2 regions of the Bradyrhizobium sp. USDA 4341 genome follow, and region 2 is predicted to be linked to the other one. Evidence: riboswitches for the same ligand, from Rfam matches in the RefSeq annotation. Region 2 holds a riboswitch; the other holds the start of a gene.
What was found. A riboswitch is a leader RNA that binds a small molecule or an ion and turns the genes downstream of it on or off. The one in region 2 is predicted to bind glycine.
Positions count from the first base shown of each region.

Region 1 (12,252 bases), 180 kb from region 2:
TGCTCTGGAGAGCGAAGTCACCGATCTCAGGGCGCGCAACGCCGACGCCGATGCGCGCATCGAGCGGCTGACGCAGATCCTAAAGGCCTTCGACCGCGCCCGGTTCGGCCGACGATCGGAAAAGCTCGGCTCTGCGAACGGTGACGATGAACAGCAGGCCTTTGTCTTCGAGGAGATCGAGACCGGCATCGCTGCAATCAAGGCCCAGGTCAGCAAGGGCCGTGAGCAAGCGGATGGCAAGCGTGCACCGCGTCGGCGCAAGGGCTTTGCGCCCCATCTGGAACGGATCGAAACCGTCATTGAGCCGGAAGACCTTGCTGAGCATGCCGGCAAGCAGAAGGTGCTGATCGGCGAGGACGTGTCTGAGCGCCTGGATGTGGTGCCAGCGAAGTTCCGTGTGATCGTCACGCGCCGTCCCAAGTATGCCTTCAAGAACGCGGACGGCGTAATCCAGGCGCCGGCTCCGGCCCATATCGTTGAAGGAGGCATTCCGACGGAAGCGCTTCTGGCCCAGATCGCCGTCTCCAAATATGCCGATGGCCAGCCGCTCTATCGGCAGGAGGCCATCTACGCCCGCGACAAGGTCGAGCTCGACCGCCAGTTGATGGCGCAATGGATGGGCAAGCTCGGCTTCGAGCTGGAGATCGTGGCCGACTACATCTTCAGCGAGGTCAAGAAGGCCGAACGGGTCTTTGCCGACGAAACCACCTTGCCGACGCTCGCTCCCGGCTCCGGATCGGCGAAGACGGCCTACTTATGGGCCTATGCCAGAGATGACCGAACTTTTGGCCGCAGCGGTCCCGCGATGGTGGCTTATCGCTTCGAAGACAGCCGCTCCGGCGAATGCGCGGTCCGCCACCTCAATGGTTATCGCGGCATCCTGCAGGTGGATGGCTATGCCGCCTATAACAAGTTGGCGCGACCCGATCGCGGCAATGATGGCATCACATTGGCTGGCTGCTGGTCACACAGCCGGCGCAAGTTCTACGAGCTGCATGTTGCAGGGAGCTCGAGAGTCGCAACGACGACGGTCGAGCGGATGGCAAAGCTCTGGCAGGTCGAGAAGGGCGTGCGCGGTCAAAGCCCCAACGCACGCGTTGCCGCGCGCCAGCAAGCCTCCGCAGCGGTCGTCGCAGATCTCTTCGATCTCTGGCAGCAGACCTTGCGGCGGATCTCCGGCAAATCAAAACTGGCCGAGGCGATCCGCTATGCCGTCTCGCGCCGTGCCATCTTCGAACGCTTCCTGACCGATGGTCGCATCGAGCTCGACTCCAACATCGTCGAACGCGCCATCAGGCCGCAAACAATTACGAGAAAGAATAGCCTCTTCGCGGGCAGCGACGGCGGCGGACGAACCTGGGCGACCATCGCAACGCTGCTGCAGACGGCCAGGATGAACAACGTCGATCCGTTCGCCTGGCTCACCCTCACGCTTCAGCGTATCGCCAATGGCTGGCCGAGCAGCCAAATCGACGTACTTATGCCATGGAACCACGCCGCCTGACGGCCTCAGCTTGCCGCTTACGATCGTTATCCCGTCCCATTTCATGCTGTGAAGCTGAATCTGTTGTCGCCCATCTCGTTGATTTGGATCAAAGAACGAATAGCGTCCTATCGAAATTTATATGCCTAGAACAAGGAATAGGCCCTCGGTAGTCCTACTGAGAACATCGGCCAAGCCTTGGTTTCCGTTCGCTTAATCGGAATTAGGACACTCCCAAAATCAACTTAGGACACCGAGGCTTCACCCGCATCGTGGTACTGGCCGAAATAGGCCACTCGCCAGAACAAAACAGGCCACTGTGAAATGAACATTCAGAAAGGACTGGAGCAATTCGCCCCGGCGACTGATTTGGAGTTGGACTCCGGAATCCGCCATGCGGTGCTGGCCCTCCGGGTGGCCGGTATCGAGACGTTCGAATCCTGCGAGGGCGGACATGGCCACGCCTTCCCTGATCCGACGATCAAATTCCATGGCGGGGCTTGGGCGGGACAGATGTCGGGTCACCGTTCGGGGCAGCGTTCCACCGCGCTGCCGCTGCCGTTCCATCTGTCTCCGCAAAAGGAATGGTGGCGGGTGAGGCTAAAGCGCCGTTTCAGATGACGATGGGGCCCGGCCGAATTTGGGGGACATTTGACCTCAGCCGTCAGGACGAGGCTGATGAAGTGATCCGCGCGCTTACGGCGATGAAAGCCTTTTTGAAGCCCAACGACGAAGAGGCCGCCAACTGAGGCGGCCTTAATCGTCCCAGATGCGCTCACCGCACTGGCATTGATATAGGCGAACGATTTTGCCCCGGCGCGGGTCAAGCATTGAAAGTGTCAAGCGCGGGAAGGCGGCACAGGTCGGGCAGCGCGGCAGGTGTTCTTGTGCGGGTTGCGCGAGTAGCTCACTCTGGTGATGCTCAGTCGTCGTCACTTGTATGAACCTCTCAATGAGAGGGCTTAAGTTACAAAGTGAACACTTGTTCCTAGGGCGAGGGTCGGAATCCATAGCTTGCATGGAACGATTTCCCGCGAGGCCACTCGGAACTCCGTTCACCCACGGAGAACCTCGGTAACACTTCTCCCCTGTGGATGGAGAACAGTTGGCGGACCATAGCAATTGCTAAAGCCAGAACACTCGGCGCGCTACTCAGTAGTCCTACCGAGAACAACGGCTAAGCCATGACAACCGTTCGGTTAATTCAAAACAGGCCACTCCGAAAATCAAATTAGGCCACTGAGGGTTAAAACAGGCCAGCACCTGCATCGTCGAAAGAACATATTGCGAACGAAGAACAAACGTGGTACGCAGGTTTCTATCAACAACGTTCTGCCCGATCCCTTCGCCCGTTTTTCCCGCTAGCGAATCCCCGCCATAAGGAGCACATCCCAAATGTCTGCCACTGCACTGCGTATCGTCGAAGGATCCTCCATGGACAAGTCCAAGGCCCTCTCAGCCGCGCTCTCCCAGATCGAGCGTCAGTTCGGCAAGGGCTCGGTGATGAAGCTCGGCAAGAACGACCGTTCGATGGATGTCGAGACGGTGTCCTCGGGATCGCTGGGGCTCGACATTGCGCTCGGCGTCGGCGGTCTGCCGAAGGGACGTGTCGTCGAGATCTACGGGCCGGAATCGTCGGGCAAGACCACGCTGGCGCTGCACACCGTGGCGGAAGGCCAGAAGAAGGGCGGCATCTGCGCCTTCATCGACGCCGAACACGCGCTCGACCCGGTCTATGCGCGCAAGCTCGGCGTCAACATCGACGAGCTCCTGATCTCGCAGCCCGACACCGGCGAGCAGGCGCTGGAGATCTGCGACACGCTGGTGCGCTCCGGTGCGGTCGACGTGCTGGTGATCGATTCGGTTGCGGCCCTGGTGCCGAAGGCCGAGCTCGAGGGCGAGATGGGCGATGCGCTGCCGGGCCTGCAGGCGCGCTTGATGAGCCAGGCGCTGCGCAAGCTCACCGCCTCGATCAACAAGTCCCACACCATGGTGATCTTCATCAACCAGATCCGCATGAAGATCGGCGTGATGTACGGCTCGCCGGAGACCACGACCGGCGGCAATGCGCTGAAATTCTATGCCTCGGTCCGCCTCGACATCCGCCGCATCGGCGCGATCAAGGAGCGCGACGAGGTGGTCGGCAACACCACCCGCGTCAAGGTGGTGAAGAACAAGCTGGCACCGCCGTTCAAGCAGGTCGAGTTCGACATCATGTACGGCGAGGGCGTCTCCAAGATGGGCGAGATCCTCGACCTCGGCGTCAAGGCCGGCATCGTCGAGAAGTCCGGCGCCTGGTTCTCCTATGACAGCCAGCGGCTCGGCCAGGGACGCGAGAATTCGAAGGCGTTCCTGAAGGCGAATCCCGACATCACCGCCAAGATCGAAGCTGCGATCCGCCAGAACTCCGGCCTGATCGCCGAGCAGATCCTCGCCGGCACACCCGAGCGCGACGCCGAGGGCGAGGAGCCCGTGGAGGAGTAAGGCCTCAAGGCTCAATCATTTCGCTGCAAGCGGGCGCTGAGGACGTTGAGTTGCCGACGTGTTCGGCGCCCGTTTGGTTTTGGTGCGGTGTTGAAACCGATATCTGGCGCTTACCCGCGCGCCAGCGCCTTTTCCCGGCTCGCGATCAGCGCGCGCAGGTCTTCCGTCACGGCGACCGATTGGTGGGTCTTCTGATCTGTGGCGACCCAGATGATCTCGCCGGTCGCGCGCAGGTCGTCGGAGCCCTTGGCGAAGATCGCGAGTGTAAGCACGATCGAGGAACGGCCGATCTTCGCGACCCGCACGTAGACCTCGATGTCCTCGTCGAACCGGATCGGCGCCTTGTACTCGACCACCGATTTCACGGTGTGGAAGTCGATGCCGGTCCGCGCGACCTCGCCGAGATAGTCGTAGCCGAGCGCGCGGAAATATTCTGTTATCGCGGTATCGAAGTAGGTCAGGTAGTGCGCGTTGAACACCACGGCCTGCGCGTCGACTTCGGAATAGCGGACGCGAAACGGGAAATGAAACCAGAATTCCTCGCGCATGTTTCCTCCTGCCGCGGCGCTGCTTCTCATCGTTCGTCCGCCGCCAGCGGGGACGTTATGGTGGCCGGATCGTAGGATGGGTAGAGCGAAGCGAAACCCATCACTTCACAGTCCGGATGCAATTGATGGGTTTCGCTGCGCTCTACCCATCCTACAATAGTCGCTAGAGCAATGGCCGCTTTACTCCGCCGCTTGCGCGTAATCCTCGATCGGCGGGCACGAGCACACCAGATTGCGGTCGCCGTAGACGTTGTCGACGCGGCCGACCGGGCTCCAGTATTTGTCGGAGCGCGACACGCCCGCCGGGAAGCAACCCTCGGCGCGGGTATAGGCCCGGTTCCAGGCATCGTCGGCGATGTCGTGGACGGTGTGCGGCGCGTGGCGCAGCGGCGACGCCTCGACCTTCCAGCGGCCCTTCTCGATCTCCGCGATCTCGCCCCGGATCGCGATCATCGCGTCGCAGAAGCGGTCGATCTCGAACTTCGATTCCGATTCCGTCGGCTCGATCATCAGCGTGCCCGCCACCGGGAAGCTCATGGTCGGCGCATGGAAGCCGTAGTCGATCAGCCGCTTGGCGATATCGTCCACGGTGACGCCGCTGGTCGTCTTCAGCGCCCTGGGATCGACGATGCACTCATGCGCGACGCGGCCGCGCTCGTTGCGGTACAGCACCGGGAAGTGCGGCTGCAGCCGCGCTGCAATGTAGTTGGCATTGAGGATCGCAACCTCGGTCGCCCGCGTGAGCCCTTCGCCGCCCATCATCAGGATGTAGATGTAGGAGATGGTCAGGATCGACGCCGAGCCGAACGGCGCGGCCGACACCGGGCCGATGGCGTGTGCCGTCGCGCCGTCGGTTGCGGGATGACCCGGGAGATAGGGCGCAAGATGCGTCTTCACGCCGATCGGGCCCATGCCGGGGCCGCCGCCGCCATGCGGGATGCAGAAGGTCTTGTGCAGATTGAGATGGCTGACATCGGCGCCGTAATCGCCGGGCCGCGACAGCCCGACCTGCGCGTTCATGTTGGCACCGTCGAGATAGACCTGTCCGCCATGCGCATGCACGATGTCGCAGATCTCGCTGATATGCTCCTCGAACACGCCGTGGGTCGACGGATAGGTGATCATGACCGCGGCGAGATTGGCGGAATGCTTCTCTGCCTTGGCGCGGAGATCGTTAACGTCGACGTCGCCGCGCGCATCGCACGCCACCACCACCACATCCATCCCGACCATCGCGGCCGAAGCCGGATTGGTGCCGTGCGCGGAGGAGGGGATCAGGCACACCTTGCGGTGCGGCTCGCCGCGCGCGAGGTGATAGCCACGGATCGCCAGCAGCCCGGCATATTCGCCTTGCGCGCCGGAGTTCGGCTGCAGCGAGATCGCGTCATAGCCGGTGATGTCGCACAACCACTGCTCCAGCCGCTTGAACAGCGCGTGATAGCCCTTGGCCTGATCTGAGGGGGCGAACGGATGCAGATTGCCGAACGCCGGCCAGGTCAGCGGGATCATTTCGGTGGTGGCGTTGAGCTTCATCGTGCAGGAGCCGAGCGGGATCATCGCGCGGTCGAGCGCGAGGTCGCGATCGCTGAGCTTGCGCATGTAGCGCAGCAGCTCGGTCTCCGAACGGTGGGTGTTGAACACCGGATGGGTGAGGAAGGCGCTGGTGCGCCGCAGCTCCTTCGGCAGCGCCTCGCGCGCGGCCGCCTCGATCTCGGCAAAGCTGAGCTTGCCGCCGAATACGCGCCACACCGCCTCGACGGTCTCCGGCGTCGTGGTCTCGTCGAGCGCGATGCCGAGCGTGGTCGCACCGACCCGCAGATTGATCCGCTCCGCCTGCGCCCGCGAGACGATCTCGATCTGCTTGTTTCCGGCCTCGACCGTCACGGTGTCGAAGAAGGCCTCGCTGGTCGGCGCAAAGCCGAGCTTGCGCAGCCCCGCGGCGAGCACGGTGGCGCGGCGATGCACGCCGCGTGCGATGTGGGTCAAGCCTTCGGGGCCGTGATACACCGCATACATCGAGGCGATCACGGCGAGCAGCACCTGTGCGGTGCAGATGTTGGAGGTCGCCTTCTCGCGGCGGATGTGCTGCTCGCGGGTCTGCAGCGCCAGGCGATAGGCCGGTGCACCGCGCGAATCCACCGAAAGGCCGACGATGCGGCCGGGCAGCGAGCGCTTCAGCGTGTCGCGCACCGCCATGTAGGCGGCGTGCGGTCCGCCATAACCCATCGGCACGCCGAAGCGCTGTGCCGAGCCGATTGCGATGTCGGCACCGAGCTCGCCGGGCGAGGTCAGCAAGGCCAGCGACAGCAGGTCCGCCGCCACGATCGCAAGCGCACCCTTGGCGCGCAGCGATGCGATCGCCGGCCGGAGGTCGCGCACTGCGCCTGTCGTGCCGGGATATTGCAGCAGCGCGCCGAGCACGTCGGCCTTGTCGAGCTCGGTCAGGGGATCGCCGACGACCAGTGCCCAGCCGAGTGGCGCGGCGCGCGTGCGCATCACCGCCAGCGTCTGCGGATGCACCTCCTTGTCGACAAAGAACACCTTCGCCTTCACCTGCGAGTGGCGCTCGGCGAGCGCCATTGCTTCGGCGGCCGCGGTCGCCTCATCGAGCAGCGAGGCGTTGGCGACGTCGAGCCCGGTGAGATCGCAGATCATGGTCTGGAAATTGAAGAGGGCCTCGAGCCGGCCCTGGCTGATCTCCGGCTGATACGGCGTATAGGCGGTGTACCAGGCCGGGTTCTCCAGAATGTTGCGCTGGATCACCGCGGGCAGAATGGTGCCGGAATAGCCCTGGCCGATCAGCGAGGTGAACACCTGGTTCTGCGCGGCGAGCTCGCTCATATGCGCGAGCGCTTCGGTCTCGCTCAGCGCCCGGCCGAGATCGAGCGGCGCCTTCTGAAGGATCGACGCCGGCAGCGTCTCATTCATCAGCGCCTGCAGGCTCGCGGCGCCGACCGTCTCCAACATCGCGTTGACGTCGCGCGGGGATGGTCCGACGTGTCGGCGGACGAAATCGGTGGCGGCTTCGTTGATCGGCTTGAAGGGCGCGTTCATGGGCTAATCCTTGGGGTGATCCTCAGGCGGTGTGCGCGGCGTAGGCGACCTCGTCCATCAGGCCGCCGAGCTCGCCCTTGTCGGCAATCTTCAGCTTGAAGAACCAGGCCTTGCCGCCGGCATCCGAATTGACCAGCGCGGGCTCGGCCGCGAGCGCCTCGTTGACCTCGATCACTTCGCCGGTGATCGGCGCGTAGACGTCCGAGGCCGCCTTGACGGATTCGACGACCGCGGCGGCCTCGGCCTTCTTCAAGCTGCGGCCGACCTTGGGCAGTTCGACGAACACGACGTCGCCAAGCTGTGATTGCGCGTAATCGGTGATGCCGATCGTGGCGACGTCGCCCTCGATGCGGAGCCATTCGTGGTCGGACGTGTACAGCGTCGTCATGGGGGGCGATCCTTTGGCGTTTAGCGTTTGTAGGTGTTGGGAACGAAGGGCGTGGCGGCGACCTTGAGCGGTAGCCGTTGGCCGCGCACTTCGGCGAAAACGGTGGTGTCGAGTGCGGAAAGGGATGTTGGCAGATAGCCCATCGCAACCGGCGCATTGAGGCTCGGGCCGAAGCCGCCCGAGGTCACCTTGCCGATTGGCTCGGTCGAGGTCGGATCGGCAAATAGCACGGCGCCTTCGCGCACCGGTGCGCGGCCATCGGGCTTCAGGCCGACACGGCGGCGGGCGGCGCCCTGCGCGAATTGTGCGAGAATCTTTTCGGCGCCCGGAAAGCCGCCGGCGCGGGCGCCGCCGCTGCGGCGGACTTTCTGCACCGACCATTCCAGCGCGCCTTCGACCGGCGTCGTCGTGGTGTCGATGTCATGACCATAGAGGCAGAGCCCGGCCTCGAGCCGCAGGCTGTCGCGCGCGCCGAGCCCGATCGGCAGCAGGTCGGGATTGTCCAGCAGTGCGGTGACCAGGGCCTCCGCCTTGTCTGCGGGCGCGGAAATCTCAAAACCGTCCTCGCCGGTATAGCCGGAGCGCGAGACGAAGCAGTCGATGTCGCCAACGCGGCGCGGACCGGCGTCCATGAATTTCATCGAACTGACATCTGCACAAAGTTTCACCAGCGCCGATTCGGCCTTCGGCCCCTGCAGCGCGATCAGCGCGCGGTCGGCCAGCGACACGATCTCGCAGGCATCGGAGAGATGCGCGCGCAGATGCGCCTCGTCCTCGGCCTTGCAGGCGGCGTTGACCACCAGGAACAGGTGATCGCCGAAATTCGCCACCATCAGGTCGTCGAGCAGTCCGCCGTCGTCGTTGGTGAATTGCGCGTAGCGCTGCCGTCCCGGCGCGATGCCGACGATGTCCTGCGGCACCAGTTTTTCCAGTGCGAGCGCCGCGTCGCCGACCTTGCCGGATTTGGCCTTCAGCACGAGCTGTCCCATGTGGGACACGTCGAACAGTCCGGCTTCCTTGCGGGTGTGCAGATGCTCCTTCAGCACGCCGGCGGTGTATTGCACCGGCATGTCGTAGCCGGCGAACGGCACCATCTTGGCGCCGCGTGCCAGATGCAGCGCGTGCAGCGGGGTCTGTTTCAGCGGGGAAGTTTCGCGCGCAGACATCTCAGGGCCCTCGCGGTTCCCGCAGGGGACCTATTTCCCCTTGAGAAACCTGCAGAAAGCCCCATCTGTCGCTGTGCCTGAGAGTATTATCCCGTCGGCGGACGCATCGGGGAGAACCCCAGCGCCTCTTTCCAGATGTTAGACGTCACGCGGTCCTTTTGCCTGAGAGTTTCCGGGGCGGTTGCTCCTTCGGCGCCGGCAGTAAGGCCGGTCTCTCCCGACGTGACGGGGTAACAGGTAGGTAGAAAACACGGCGCCACCAAGACTGTCAACGCAGCTCTTGCTGCTATCCAATGGGGCTTTGTGCTGCCGCGGCAAGCCCATGATCCGCCTGCACAGTTTCTGGACACCGCAGCTGGCAATGTCTAAAAGCGTTCGGCCGGAAAATGACGCCTTTTTGCGGCTGGCCGGCCCCTTTTTTCCGATTGGATGAACATGAGCAGCGTCAACGACATCAGGTCGACATTTCTGAACTTCTTCAAGGAGAACGGCCACGAGATCGTGGCGTCGTCGCCGCTGGTTCCGCGCAACGACCCGACCCTGATGTTCACCAATGCCGGCATGGTGCAGTTCAAGAACGTCTTCACCGGCGTCGAGAAGCGCGGCTATCAGCGCGCCACGACGTCGCAGAAGTGCGTCCGCGCCGGTGGCAAGCATAACGACCTCGACAATGTCGGCTACACCGCGCGCCATCTCACTTTCTTCGAGATGCTCGGCAACTTCTCGTTCGGCGACTACTTCAAGGAGCGCGCGATCGAGCTCGCCTGGAATCTGATCACCAAGGATTTCGGGCTGAAGAAGGACAAGCTGCTCGTCACCGTCTACCACACCGACGACGAGGCGGCCGGCTACTGGAAGAAGATCGCGGGCTTCTCGGACGATCGCATCATCCGCATCGCGACCTCGGACAATTTCTGGGCGATGGGCGATACCGGCCCGTGCGGTCCGTGCTCCGAGATCTTCATCGATCGCGGCGAGCATATCTGGGGCGGACCTCCGGGCAGCCCGGAAGAGGACGGCGATCGCTTCCTCGAATTCTGGAACCTGGTGTTCATGCAGTACGAGCAGGTGACGAAGGAGGAGCGCGTGGCGCTGCCGCGTCCCTCGATCGACACCGGCATGGGACTTGAGCGCATGGCCTGCATCCTGCAGGGCGTCGAAAGCGTGTTCGAGACCGACCTGTTCCGCCATCTGATCGATGCGGCCGCTTCGGCCCTCGGCCATGGGCCGAACGCGCAGAACGTGGCGTCGTACCGGGTGATGGCCGACCATCTGCGCTCTTCGGCGTTCCTGATTGCCGACGGCGTGCTGCCGTCGAATGAGGGCCGCGGCTACGTGCTGCGCCGGATCATGCGCCGTGCGATGCGCCACGCGCAGCTCTTGGGCGCGGGCGAGCCGCTGATGCATCGCCTGGTCTGGGCGCTGGTCCGCGAGATGGGCCAGGCCTATCCGGACCTGGTGCGCGCGGAGAAGCTGATCGAGGAGACGCTGCAGCTGGAAGAGACCCGCTTCCGCAAGACGCTGGTGCGTGGCCTGTCGATCCTCGACGAGAAGAGCGCCGGCCTCAAGAACGGCGACATGTTCGACGGCGACACCGCGTTCACGCTGTACGACACCTATGGTTTCCCGCTGGACCTGACGCAGGACGCGCTGAAGTCGCGCGGCATCAGCGTCGACCAGGCCTCGTTCACCGACGCGATGAACCGTCAGCGCGAGAAGGCGCGCGCCTCCTGGGCAGGCTCTGGCGAGGCGGCGACCGAGGCCATCTGGTTCCCGCTGCGCGAGAAGCTCGGCGCAACCGAATTCCTCGGCTATGAGACCGAGAGCGCGGAAGGCGTGGTGACGGCACTGGTCAAGGACGGCGCCGAGGTCGACGGCCTCAAGGCCGGCGAGAGCGGCGCGATCGTGCTGAACCAGACGCCGTTCTATGCCGAGTCCGGCGGTCAGGTCGGCGACGTCGGCATCCTCACGGGCGAGGGCGTCAAATTCCGCGTCACCGACATGCAGAAGAAGGCCGGTGACCTGTTCGTGCATGTCGGCACGGTGGAGCAGGGCACCCTGAATGTCGGCACCGCGCTGCAGCTCGAGGTCGACCATGCCAGGCGTTCGTCGATCCGCGCCAACCACTCGGCGACGCATCTGTTGCACGAGGCGTTGCGCCAGGTGCTCGGCGATCACATCGCGCAGCGCGGCTCGCTGGTCGCGCCCGATCGCCTGCGCTTCGATTTCGTGCATCCGAAGCCGATCACGCCGGAAGAGCTCGCCCGGGTCGAGGACATCGCCAACGACGTCGTGCTGGAGAATGACGAGGTGACGACCCGCGTCATGGGCGTCGACGACGCCCGCGAGGCCGGTGCGCGCGCACTGTTCGGCGAGAAGTATGGCGACGAGGTTCGCGTCGTCTCGATGGGCAAGAGCGCCCGCGAGCACGGCCAGAACGCGCTCGGCTGGTCGGTCGAGCTCTGCGGCGGCACCCATGTTCGCCGCACCGGCGACATCGGCCTGATTTCGGTGACCAGCGAGAGCGCGGTCGCCTCCGGCGTCCGCCGCATCGAGGCGCTGACCGGACATCATGCGCGCAAGCACGCCAACGACACGATGACACTGGCGAAGACCGCGGCGGCCGAACTGCGCACCACGATCGAGGATGTGCCGGCGCGCATCGCGGCTCTGATGGAGGAGCGCAAGAAACTTGAGCGCGACCTGTCGGATGCCCGCAAGAAGCTCGCGATGGGCGGCGGAGCGTCGTCGAATGGTGCGGCTTCCGGCGTTCGCGAGGTCGGCAACGTCAAGCTGCTCGCGCGCGCGGTCGAAGGCGTCGAGACCAAGGACCTCAAGAGCCTGGTCGACGACGGCAAGAAGCAGATCGGCTCCGGCGTGGTCGCGATCGTCGGCGTCACCGAGGACGGCAAAGCCGGCATCGTGGTCGGCGTCACCGCCGACCTGACCTCGCGCTTCAACGCGGTCGAGCTGGTGCGCAAGGGCTCCGAGGTGCTCGGTGGCAAGGGTGGCGGTGGCCGGCCCGACATGGCGCAGGCCGGCGGGCCAGATGGCGCCAAGGCCGACGCCGCGCTGTCGGCGATTGAGCAGGCCATGACTCAACAGGCATCGGCCGGCGCCTGACGGAGA
Region 1 is NZ_JBSSGO010000002.1:1,698,146-1,710,397, reverse strand. Features, by position in the region: gene tnpC (IS66 family transposase) at 1-1,504, shown strand, start outside; gene ACVIGB_RS14110 (hypothetical protein) at 1,808-2,104, shown strand; gene ACVIGB_RS14105 (hypothetical protein) at 2,101-2,232, shown strand; gene recA (recombinase RecA) at 2,879-3,967, shown strand; gene ACVIGB_RS14095 (acyl-CoA thioesterase) at 4,078-4,515, opposite strand; gene gcvP (aminomethyl-transferring glycine dehydrogenase) at 4,696-7,569, opposite strand; gene gcvH (glycine cleavage system protein GcvH) at 7,592-7,957, opposite strand; gene gcvT (glycine cleavage system aminomethyltransferase GcvT) at 7,978-9,123, opposite strand; glycine riboswitch at 9,265-9,353, opposite strand; gene alaS (alanine--tRNA ligase) at 9,559-12,246, shown strand.
Region 1: it holds a riboswitch for glycine, as region 2 does, so the genes downstream of both, gcvT (glycine cleavage system aminomethyltransferase GcvT) here and ACVIGB_RS13235 (D-amino acid dehydrogenase) in region 2, are expected to answer to the same signal.

Region 2 (12,252 bases):
AACAACAGCGCGATGCCGAGCCGTCGCTGGATTTCGTCAAGCAGATTCAGCACCTGCGCCTGCACCGAGACGTCGAGCGCGGACACCGCCTCATCTGCCACCAGCACGTCAGGATCGAGTGCCAGCGCGCGCGCGATCGCGATGCGCTGGCGCTGGCCGCCGGAGAACTGGTGCGGATAGCGCGAGATCGCGTCGGGCGGCAGGTGGACGAGCTCGAGCAGCTCGCGGGCCCGCGCCAGCGCATCCTTGCGCGGCATGCCGTAATTGACCGGGCCTTCTGCGATGCTCTCGCCGACGGTGACGCGCGGATTGAGCGAGCGGTAGGGGTCCTGGAAGATGATCTGGATCTTCTGGCGATGCGGCTGCAACAGCCGGCGCGACAGGTCGGAGATCTCGCGGCCGACGAGGCGCACCCCGCCCGAGGTCGGATCGATCAGGCGGACGATGCAGCGCGCCACCGTCGACTTGCCGGAGCCGCTTTCGCCGACGATGCCGAGCGTGCGGCCCTTGCGCAGAGTGAGCGTGACGTTGCTGGCGGCGGCGACCTCGCGGGCTTTGCCGTACAGCGACCGCTCCCGGTAGACCTTGCTGAGCTCGTTGGCTTCCAGCACGACCGGCTCCTTCGTCTCCGGGCGTGGCGCGCGCGGCACGAGGCTCGGCACCGCGGACAGCAGGTTGCGGGTGTATTCCATCGTCGGGTTGCGCAGCACATCTTGCAGCTGGCCGGTCTCGACCAGCCGGCCGTGCCGCATCACCGCGACGCGGTCGGCGATCTCGGCCACCACGCCCATGTCGTGGGTGATGAACAGAACCGCTGTGCCGTGGTCGCGCTGCAGGTCGCGGATCAAAGTGAGGATCTGCTTCTGGGTGGTGACGTCGAGCGCGGTGGTCGGCTCGTCCGCGATCAGGAGCTTTGGTTCCAGCACCAGCGCCATCGCGATCATGATGCGCTGGCGCTGTCCGCCCGAGAGGCGGTGAGGGTAGGAGGAGAAGATGCGCTCCACATCCGGCAGCCGCACATGCTCCATCATCGCCAGAATTTTCTGACGCCGCGCGCGGGAATCGAGATCGGTATGGGCGCGCAGCACCTCGTCGATCTGGCGGCCGACCGGCACCACGGGATTGAGCGCGGTCATCGGCTCCTGAAAGATCATCGCCATCCGCGTGGCACGGAGCTGGCGCAGCCGCCGGTCGGTCGCGGTGAGCAGTTCCTCGCCGACCAGTTTGACGCTGCCGCCGGACGGCACCAGCGTGCCCTTCTGCAGCAGGCCCATCGTGGTCAAAGAGGTCACCGACTTGCCCGAGCCGCTTTCGCCGACAAGGCAGAGCGTCTCGCCCTCGCGCACCTGCAGCGACAGGTCGTCGATGATGCGGTGCGCGTCAGCCTTGCGGCCGAGACCGACGACGAGATTGTTGATGTCGAGGACGACGTTGGAAGAGCTGGTTGTGGTCACTTGCCCTCACGCTGTTTCATGCGGGGATCGAGCGCGTCGCGCGCGGCGTCGCCGATCAGGTTGACGCTGAGAATGGCGATCGAGAGCAGCAGCCCCGGCCAGAAGATCAGCGACGGCTTGACCTGGAAATAGGCACGGCCCTCGGCCATGATGTTGCCCCAGGTCGGCGTTTCCGGCGAGATGCCGGCGCCGAGGAACGACAGGATCGCCTCGGTCAGGATCGCGGATGCGCAGACATAAGTGCCTTGCACGATCAGCGGCGCGATCGTGTTCGGCATCAAATGCCGCCACATGATCTTCGGCAGGCTCGAGCCGAGCGAGATCGCGGCCTCGACATAGGGCTCCTCGCGCGCGGTCAGCACCACCGAGCGCACCAGCCGCGCCACGCGCGGGATCTCGGGGATGGTGATCGCGACCATCACGGTCCAGATGCTGGCGCCGGACAGCGACACCACGGCGATCGCGAGCAGGATGGCGGGGATCGCCATCAAGCCGTCCATCACGCGCATCATCACCGCATCGACCCAGCGGAAGAAGCCGGCGACGAGGCCGATCAGGAGCCCGATGGCGATCGAGCAGACGGCGGCGCCGAGCCCGATCAACAGCGAGATCCGTGCGCCATAGATGACGCGCGACAGCAGGTCGCGTCCATAGGCGTCGGTGCCGAGCAGGTATTGCGCGCTCGACGGCTTCAGCCGCTGCGCCGGCGTCAGCAACAGCGGATCGTGCGGCGCGAGCAGCGGCGCGAAGATCGCCATCAGGATGATCAGGACGAGGCAGATCGTCGCAACCGCGATGATCGGCGTCGACGCCAGGAAGCCGAACTTGACGCGGAACGGCCGGGTGACGGGGATGGAGGATTCGGGAAGGGTTTCGATCGCCATTGCTCAGTACCGGATACGAGGATCGAGCAGGGTGTAAGCGAGGTCGATCAAGAGATTGACCGCGACATAGATACCCGATGTCAAAAGGATCATGGCCTGGATCACCGGATAGTCGCGCGCCAGCACCGCATCGACGGTGAGGCGGCCGATGCCGGGCAGGTTGAACACGCTCTCGGTGACGACGACGCCCGAGATCAGCAGCGCGAAACCGGAACCGATCACGGTGATGACGGGGACCGCGGCGTTGCGCAGCGCATGGCGCAGCAGCACGCCGGTCTCGCCGATGCCCTTGGCACGCGCGGTGCGCACGTAATCCTCACCCAGCACATCGAGCATCGAGGCCCGTGTCATGCGTGCGATCAACGCGACATAGATGAAGGAGAGGGTGCAGGTCGGCAGGATGATGCGCTCGAAGAACGGACCGAAGCCGGCCGAGATGCTCTTGAAGCCCTGCACCGGCACCCAGCGCAGATCGATCGCAAACACCTGGATCAGCACATAGCCGATCACGAACACCGGCACCGAGAAGCCGAGCACTGAAAGCCCCATCACGCAGCGGTCGATCCAGGTGCCGTGCTTCCACGCCGCGATCACGCCGAGCGGCACCGCCACCAGGATCGAGAGGACGATGGTGGCCAGCGCGACCGAGATCGAGGGCTCGAGGCGCGGGCCGATCATCTCGAGGATCGGCTTGTTCGAGATCAGGGAGACGCCGAGGTCGCCGTGCAGCAGCTTGGCGACCCAGGTGTAGAACTGGATGTAGATCGGCTCGTTGAGACCAAGCGAGGTGCGGATGCGATCGAGCTGTTCGGGTGTCGCATTGTCGCCGGCGAGAATGGCGGCCGGGTCGCCCGGCGTCAGCCGTAGCAACAGGAACACGAACAGAGCCACCACGCCCATCACGGGAATGGCGGCGAGGATGCGGCGGAGGAGATAGCCGAGCATCGTTGCTATCTCCTGCCGTCAGATGGTGCGAAGCGAAGGCTGGGCCGCATCATACTCATGGTGTCCCCGTGATGTGTCTCATGCGCTTCTGCGTGTTGTCTCAAGGCTAGCGCGAATGTGATGAATTTGCAGGCAAATACTGTGCCAGTGGCGACGTTATATCAAGGCGCGGTTCAGGCCGTTGGAAGCCTCCCCTGGTCTGAAGCTGCTATTTCGAATTGCACATGTCGCCATGTGCCACTGACCTGAAACGACAAGTCCATTCACGCTCGCGTCACGCCGCACCAATTGGCGACGAACAGTGCGATGCTCTGCGTCGTCTTGCGAAGGCTGTCGAGCTCGACCCGTTCGTTGAACGCATGCGGGCCGATACCGTAAGGACCATAGCAAAGTGCGGGTATGCCGTAGTCGACGCAATAGTAGCGGGTGTCGTTGACGGCCGTGGACAGGCGCTCCTGCATTGGAGCCTGGAAGACGGAGCGATGGGCGGCAGACAGAGCGGCTTCCGCTTCGCTGCCGGGCTCGCACACCGCCGGGTCCGCCTGAAAACCGCTCCACACCAGCTCGGCAGGATTGTCGGACAGGAAGTCGTCGGCCTTGTGCGCTTCAGCCAGGCATTCCTCGATGCCACGCATCGCCTGCTGCGGTGTTTCGCCCGGCAAGAGACCGAGCCGGCAATCCAGCTCGCACCACGCCGCGGTCGAACTGGCCCAATCGCCGCCTTTGATGATCCCGACGTTGAACTTGATCGGATTCTTGACACTGCGGAACCAGCTGTTGTCGAGCGCCCGGGCATTGAGTGCCTTGGTGTAATCCTGAAACGCGCGCACCAGATGCATCGCCGACAGGATCGCGCTGGTACCGGCCTCGGAATAGGCGACATGCACCGGCGTGCCGCGGACGCGCAGGCGAAACCAGACGGCGCCGACCTGGGCGCGCGTGACCGTGTGTCCGGTCGGCTCGGGAATCAGGCAGGCGTCGGCGCGATAGCCGCGCATCAACGTCGACAGTGCGCCGTTGCCGGTGCTCTCTTCCTCGGTCACGGTCTGCAGATGGACGCGCCCGCCCGGGGCATACCCGGCGTCGCGGATGGCATCGAGCGCGAAGATCATTGCCGAGACACCGGCCTTCATATCTTGCGCGCCACGCCCGAACATCCAGCCGTCGTGCACGGCGCCCGAGAACGGCGGCTGCTCCCAAAGATCAGCGGGCCCCTCCGGCACCACGTCGATATGACCTTGCAGGATCAGGCTGCGTCCGCTGCCTTTGCTGTCGAGCGTCGCAACGACCTGCTGCGATCCGGCAAGGTCGATGCCGTCCATCGGTGCAGCCTTCGCATGACTCATCAGGTTGACGTCCGCAAGGCTGAACGTATCGACCTCGTAGCGGCGCTTTGCGAATTGCTCAGCCAGCCAAGCTTGTTGCGGCGCTTCCTGTCCGCGCAAGCTGCGGAACTGCACCATGCGCGACAGGAACGCGATCTGATCGTCGAAGTTTCGATCGACGGCCGCGCACAGCTCCGCGGCAATCTGATCCGGCTTGGTCAACGTCTCACGCGTGTCCGCCACCCCAATGCGCATTGTCCCCTCCCGCGCTGAAGCGCTTTTCCCCGATGTGACGCTAGTCCTTGTCATGCGGTGTTTCTCAGCGAATTCCGACTTGGCCACACGCAAATACGCTCATATTCTTCCTCGTCGGCTGGATAATTAGGGGAAAGCTGCGCGGGCGGTCTCGGTCGCATCGACCTGCGACGGTACCATTGAGGGCGTGTCGAGGTCGCGCCAGTCATCGATCGCGCCTGCCACCATCTGCGCCGTCGCAGCCGACAACGTCCAGCCGAGATGACCATGGCCGGTGTTGTAGAACACGCCCGGAAACCGTCCGGCGCGCACCACCGGCATCATGTTCGGCATCATCGGGCGCAGGCCGGCCCATGGCACGACGCTCGACGTGTCGATGCCGGGAAAATGCTGCCGCACCCAGTCCACCAGCGGCTGGATGCGGTCGGCGCGAATGTCGCGGTTGAAGCCGTTGAACTCGGCGGTGCCGGCGACGCGGAAGCGGTCGGCGCCGAGCCGGCTGGTGACGATCTTCGCGGCTTCATCGAGCAGGCTGACGGTTGGCGCAGCGTCCTGGCTTTGCGGCGCATCGAGCTGCACGGTGATCGAATAGCCCTTCACCGGATAGACGTTGACGCGGTCATTGAGCATGCCAGCGAAGTGGCGGCTCGCGACGCCGGCGCAAATGACGATGCCGTCCGCCTGCAACTCATGTCGCGTCGCGACGCCAGCATCGTGTGAAGCGGCTTCGTTCCAGCCGATGCGGAAACCGTCGTCGCCGCGTGCGATCGCATCGACGTCGGCTTCATGGACGAAGCTTGCGCCGCGGCGGATGCAGGCGTCGGCGAGGCCGCGCGTGAACTTGTGGATATCGCCGGTCGCGTCCGACGGCGTGAAGAATCCACCATAGCAGGTCGTCTGCAGCGCGGGTTCGATGCTGCGGATTTCGTCCGCCGTCACCGGCCGGCGGTCGAGCCCGCCTTGTTGCAGCAGCGTGTTGACGCGCAGGCCCGCCTCGAAGCCGGCCTTGTCGTGATAGACGTGCAGGATGCCGCGGCGTTCGAGATCGAAGGCGATGTTCTCGCGCTGGGCGATCGAGAACAGATGCTTGCGCGCTTCGATTGCGAGCCGCGTGGTCTCGATGGTGTTGGTGCGATAGCGGCCGATGTGGCCGACGAACTCGCCGATCCAGGAATATTTGTGCCAGCTCGGCTTCGGATTCATCAGCAGCGGCGCGTCGCTTCGAAGCATCCAGCGCAACCCCTTGAGAATGGTCGCGGCGCTGTTCCACACTTCCGCATTGCTGGCAGAAAGCTGTCCGCCGTTGGCGAACGAAGTTTCCATCGCGGCATAGCGATGCCTGTCGAGGACAGTCACCCGGTAACCGCGTTCGAGCAGGGCATAGGCCGTCGTCACGCCGGTGATGCCGGCGCCAATGATTGCGATGTGAGGCATGGTGGTCTTCAGGCTCCCGTGGGTTAGAGTCGCCGAACCACCGGTGAAACCGGCTGTTTCGACGCCCCATCTGTCACGGTACCTGAGAGCTTGATCAGCATCGGGCCTCGGCCCAATGGCAGACTATCCCCTTCGGTGGACGTCATGGCCGTTTCCATTTGGCCATGCCGTCTCTCTCCAGATCGTCCTGACGATACAGTCCTTTTGCCTGAGAGTTTCCGGGGCGGTTGCTCCGTCGGCGCCGAAGCAACAACACGAATGTTGTGGCTTCGATCTCTCCCGCATCGTCGCGTTGGACGGCCGGACCGTAGGCGAAGCCTTAAAATTGGACAAGGCTAAATTTCGGTCCGGCAGTGCCAACGTGTTGTGCAGTGCAAATCGATGTCAGTCCAGCGTCGCCAGCAGTGCCGCCATCAGGCGGCCGCGCTCGGCGAGGCTCTCGATCTCGATATGCTCGTTGAGCGTATGTGCATCGGCGCCGCGAACGCCGAGGCCGTCGAGGGTAGGGATGCCCATCGCACCGGTGAAGTTGCCGTCCGATCCGCCGCCGGCGCTGCCGTGCGGCAGGTCGAGGCCCATCGCCGCTGCAAGGCCCTTGGCCTTTTCATAGAGCGCCATGGTGCCGGCATCCGGCTCCCACACCGGGCGGGTGACGCCGCGCGTCACCTTGAAGGTGACGTCGTTGGCGGTGCCCGACAGCGCCAGCATGCGCTCGACGCCGCGGTCGAGATCGGCCTGGCGCTTGGCCATGCTGAGCGCTTCGCCGGTGCAGGTCGTTGCGACGCAATTGACCCATTGCCCGCCATGCACGATGCCGACCGAGAAGGTGCAGTCTTCGGTGGTCATGCCATCGATCGCAATGATTTGCCGGGCCATTTCGCGGATCGCGGAACGGCCGGAGGACAACGTCGCGCCGGCATGGCTCGGCTTGCCGACAGCTTCCAGATTGAAGCGCGCAATCGCGTAGCGGCCGGTGACGACGCCGTTGTTCGGCCGTCCGGGCTCCGGCACCAGCACGTATTTGTTGCGCGCGGCTTCCGCCTCGATGATGTCGCGCGTCGATGGCGTGCCGACCTCTTCATCGGGCGTGAACAGCACGGTGATCGGCAGCGGCGTCGTAAAGGACGCGCGTGCCAACTGCCGGATCGCCTCGATCGACAGATAGTTGCCGCCCTTCATGTCGAAGATACCGGGCCCGAAGCACTTGTTGCCTTCGCGCCGCCACGCCAGCTTTTCGATGGTGCCGACCGGGTGCACGGTGTCCAGATGGCCGGCGATGAGGATGCCGGGCTGGCCTTGTTTCGGATGGGGAAAACGGGCGCGGACGCAGCCGGCAAAGCCCTGGCGTCCCGCGATGCGTTCGATCGTCGCACCCATGACCGCCATCTCGCGCGCGGCGAGGTCGAGCATGCGCTCGACTGCGGCCGCATCCCATGTCGGGCTCTCGCATTCCACCCAGCTGCGCAGCCCCTGCAGCATCGCTTCGGAATCAAAAGGAAGATTGGCGGGGTTCATGTCTTTTCTCTCTTGTTGTTTGTGCGCGCCGATACGCGTTCGCGTGCCGTACGAAAAGCTCGGAAGACGAGTTTGTAAAGTCAAATGCGCTGCACCAGCGGTTCATTCGTTCGTATACGTTCGATCCTGCCGGAAACCGATTGACGCGCATTGCGCTTGATGCAAGTCTCGATTTCACAAGCCATACAGCATGTTAGTTCGCCTAAATAACGAACCGCATGCATAACGAATAAGCCGGCTTTGACCAGTTACACGTCAGGAGAAATTGCATGTTCCCTATCTCGCGTTGGAAGCACCGCACGCTAGCGGCTGCGTTGACGGCGCTCGCGCTGTCGTTCGCGCCGCAGGAATTGTCCTTTGCGCCGGAGGCCATGGCCGCGGGCAAGACCATCACCGCGGTGATGCACTCGGATCTGCGCGTCATCGATCCGATCCTGACCACGGCCTATATCACGCGAGACCATGGCTACATGGTCTACGACACGCTGGTCGCGACCGACTCCAACTTCAAGATCCAGCCGCAGATGGCGGACTGGAAGGTGTCCGACGACAAGCTCACTTACACGTTCACGCTGCGCGATGGCTTGAAGTGGCACGATGGAACGCCGGTGACCGCGGAAGACTGCGTCGCTTCGCTGAAGCGCTGGGCCAAGGTCGACGGCATGGGCCAGAAGCTGATGGACTTCACGGCGAGCTTAGAGGCCACCGATGCGAAGACGATCACGCTGAAGCTGAAGGAGCCCTACGGCCTGGTGCTGGATTCGATCGGCAAGCCGTCGTCGCGCGTCGCCTTCATGATGCCGAAGCGGCTGGCCGAAACGCCTCCGGACAAGCCGATCCCGGAGCAGATCGGCTCGGGTCCGTTCAAGTTCGTCCAGGCCGAATTCCAGCCGGGCGTGAAGGCGGTCTATGTCAAGAACAATGACTACGTGCCGCGCAAGGAGCCGGCGAGCTGGACCGCGGGCGGCAAGGTCGTGAAGGTTGACCGCGTCGAGTGGGTCACGATGGCCGACGCGCAGACTGCGATGAACGCGCTGCAGTCCGGCGACATCGATTTCCTGGAGAACCCGTCGTTCGACACGTTGTCGATCCTGGAAGGCGACAAGGACCTGAAGGTCGAGACGCTGAACAAGTTCGGCTTCCAGACGCTCGGCCGCATGAACTTCCTCTATCCGCCGTTCGACAACATCAAGGTTCGCCAGGCGGCGCTGATGGCGATCAACCAGAAGCAGGTGCTCGACGCGCTGGTCGGCAATCCGAAGTACTACAAGACCTGCGTCTCCTTCTTCATCTGCGACACGCCGTTCGCGTCCGAAGTCGGCGGCGAGACCTTGTTGAAGGGCGGCGACATGGCGGCCGCCAAGAAGGCGCTTGCCGAGTCGGGCTATGATGGCACGCCCGTCGTCATCATGGCGCCGGGCGACGTCACCACGCTCAAGGCGCAGCCGGTTGTTGTCGCCCAGCAACTGCGCGACGCCGGCTTCAAAGTCGACCTGCAGGCCACCGACTGGCAGACCGTGGTGACTCGCCGCGCCAGCCAGAAGGCGCCGAAGGATGGCGGCTGGAACATGTTCTTCACCAACTGGGTCAGTGCCGACGTCTCCAACCCGATCGCCAACCTCTCGATTGGCGGCCAGGGCAAGAATGGCGGATGGTTCGGCTGGGCCGACGATCCGAAGATCGAACAGCTGAAGGACGCCTTCGTTCGCGCGCCGTCGCTCGACGAGCAGAAGAAGATCGCGGCCGATATCCAGAAGGAAGCCTACGAGCAGGTTATCTACATTCCTCTCGGTCAGTATCAGGGTCCGAGCGCCTGGCGGAAGTCGCTGTCCGGTGTGCTCGATGGTCCGGCAACGCCGATCTTCTGGAATATCGACAAGTCCGAGTAAGCTTGCGGCTTGATGCAACACAAACGGCCGGGACTTGTCCCGGCCGTTTTCGTTTCGCGCAGCCGTTCCGCGACGGCGGCTAATCTAGTGGCCCGATTTCGCGTTGCTGGTGCTCGACAGGTTCGAGAGCTGGGTCTGTCCGACACCGGCGCCGTTCATCCAGGCCATCGCTCCCGCGGCAAACGCCAACAATCCGTAAAGCACGATCGCGCTGCGAATCCAGCGCCGGTAGATCGCGCGCTCGTCGGGCGTCGCATCAAGGAATTTCTGTGCGTTGAGCCCGTTGCTGCAATGAGCCGCGTCGTCGCCGTGCTCGACGACGGAAGCGCCATGATCGGGCGCGGTATTGCCGACAATCTGATTGCGACCGGCAATCCGATTGCGATCAGCAATCGTCATCGCCTATCTCCAACTCATTGATCTCGAAATCTGAGGGCCGCGAAATGTGCGGCCGGAATTTCCAATGCGACGACACTACACCACGTGGCGATCGCGGCATGTGAACCCTGCCACACCCGCAAAACACGATGAGGTGATGCAAGCATCGTGACGCCGCGGCTGCCTGCTCAAGTCGTGGGCGGGCGCGTGGCATACCAATTTGGATAGCGGCGGCTTTAAGGTTCCCGTCAGTATTGCATCGTAGTCTGACCGCCGACTTGTGTACCTACCGCGACGGGCCCATGGCCGACGACCATAGCAGGCCCGCACCGGCCAGCGCGCAACAGCCAATGCCGACCGAGAAGCGCCGTGCCGGCGCGCGCCGCCGCGTGCTCAAGTCGGGAGCGATCGAGTTCGGCAATGAAGTGATCGCCTGTACGGTCCGAAATGTCTCGCCTCAGGGCGCCTGCATCGAGGTCAACTCGCCGCTGTGGTTTCCCGACCGCTTCACCCTCGGCGTCGACGGCCAGCGGTGGCCGTGCCGCATCGTATGGAAGAAGCAGAAGCGGCTGGGACTGGCGTTCGATTAGGGCTCGATGCCCGGCGCGCCGCGTCGCGCCGATTTGCACGAACAGTTGTCGTCTATTTCACAAACTACCCAAGGTTACCGGGGTATTGTCCGACGGGCCGATATCGGTGCCGCTCCAGGATGCACGCTCTCACCGTGCAAGGTGGCGTCCATTGTTTCGCTCCTGCGGATTCACCCAGCCTCGGGGAAATTGTGATGACCATCAATGTCAAGGCCTACGCGAACGCCGATGATATCCTGATCGCCTGGCAGCCGGACATCTGGTCGAACGACTGGGTCGGTTTCCAGCTTGAGCGGCGCAACAACATCACGCAACAGACGACCGTGCTGTCCAACCGCATTCCGCCGAAGCCCGGCGAGAAACCGGTCGCGGACGCCGGCATCTCCTCGACGCAATCGCCGTTCCGGCGCTGCATCTGGACCGATCACAGCGTCGTCGACACCGACAACGTCTCGTACCGCGTCACCGCGATGAAGGGCGGCGCGAACGGGACGTTCACGCCCGATGCCGCCACGGTGACGGCCTGGACGACGCCGACTGTTGCTTCGGGCGATGCGGGCGGCGGCTTGTCGGCTTATTTCAACCGCGGCACCCTGATGTCGCAGATCGTCAGCCGCTTCGTGCAGGGCGATACGTCCGACGACGCGCTGCGCAATTTCGTCAAGGGCCTGTCCGACCCGGCCAACCAGGCGCGGCGCTACCTTTCAGGCGACGCCCTGCACGAGATCCTGGCCTTTCTGCACGATGCCGATCTCCGCGGCAGCCAGATCCATGCCGCCATCTACGAGATGAATGACGAGGAGCTGGTCGGCGCACTGAAGCCGTTCGGCAGCCGCGGCAACGTCCTGCTCGGCAATGGCAGTGCGACCAAGCCGAACATCGCGGGCGAGCTCAGTGGCGCCGGCCTGACGGTCAAGCATCGCGATCTGTCGAATGCGGGCAGGTCGTCGCCGAGCGTCCACAACAAGTTCGTGGTCGAGAGCGACGCGCATGGCAACGCGATCCGCGTGCTGACCGGCAGCACCAACTGGACCACCACCGGGCTGTGCACGCAGCTCAACAACGTGCTGATCATCGAGAATGCGGTGATCGCCAAGCGCTACCTCGATCAGTGGGGCAAGCTGGTCGCCGCGGGCAATGCCATGCCGCCCGCGCTGAAGACGTCGAATTCCAGTCCGACCAGCGACAGCAACATTTCGGTCTATTTCGCCGCGACCAACGGCGAAGCCGAGTTCAAGCCGGTACTGGACCTGATCAAGAACGCCAAGGACGGCGCGCTCTTCCTGATGTTCATGCCGGGTCAATCGCCGCTGCTGGATGCGCTGTTGGTCCGCGCACAGCAGAACGACATCTATGTCCGCGGCGTGGTGTCGACCATGATGGCCAGCAAGAACGGCGACATCGTTTCGGTCGGCGGGGAGGTCGTCAAATCGGGCGCGCCGCAGCAATCCTTCCATGACGACGTCCAGCTGCCGCATGGCGTGAGCGCGACCAACGAACCCTCGTGGGCCGACGTCGAATTCAGCGTCCAGCAGATCCGCAACGCGGGGATGATTGCGATCGTTCACTCCAAGACCATCGTG
Region 2 is NZ_JBSSGO010000002.1:1,520,711-1,532,962, reverse strand. Features, by position in the region: gene ACVIGB_RS13255 (ABC transporter ATP-binding protein) at 1-1,454, opposite strand, end outside; gene ACVIGB_RS13250 (ABC transporter permease) at 1,451-2,338, opposite strand; gene ACVIGB_RS13245 (ABC transporter permease) at 2,342-3,283, opposite strand; gene ACVIGB_RS13240 (ArgE/DapE family deacylase) at 3,547-4,863, opposite strand; gene ACVIGB_RS13235 (D-amino acid dehydrogenase) at 4,990-6,297, opposite strand; glycine riboswitch at 6,366-6,480, opposite strand; glycine riboswitch at 6,484-6,589, opposite strand; gene ACVIGB_RS13230 (M20/M25/M40 family metallo-hydrolase) at 6,682-7,812, opposite strand; gene ACVIGB_RS13225 (ABC transporter substrate-binding protein) at 8,082-9,701, shown strand; gene ACVIGB_RS13220 (hypothetical protein) at 9,786-10,100, opposite strand; gene ACVIGB_RS13215 (PilZ domain-containing protein) at 10,382-10,669, shown strand; gene ACVIGB_RS13210 (phospholipase D-like domain-containing protein) at 10,864-12,252, shown strand, end outside.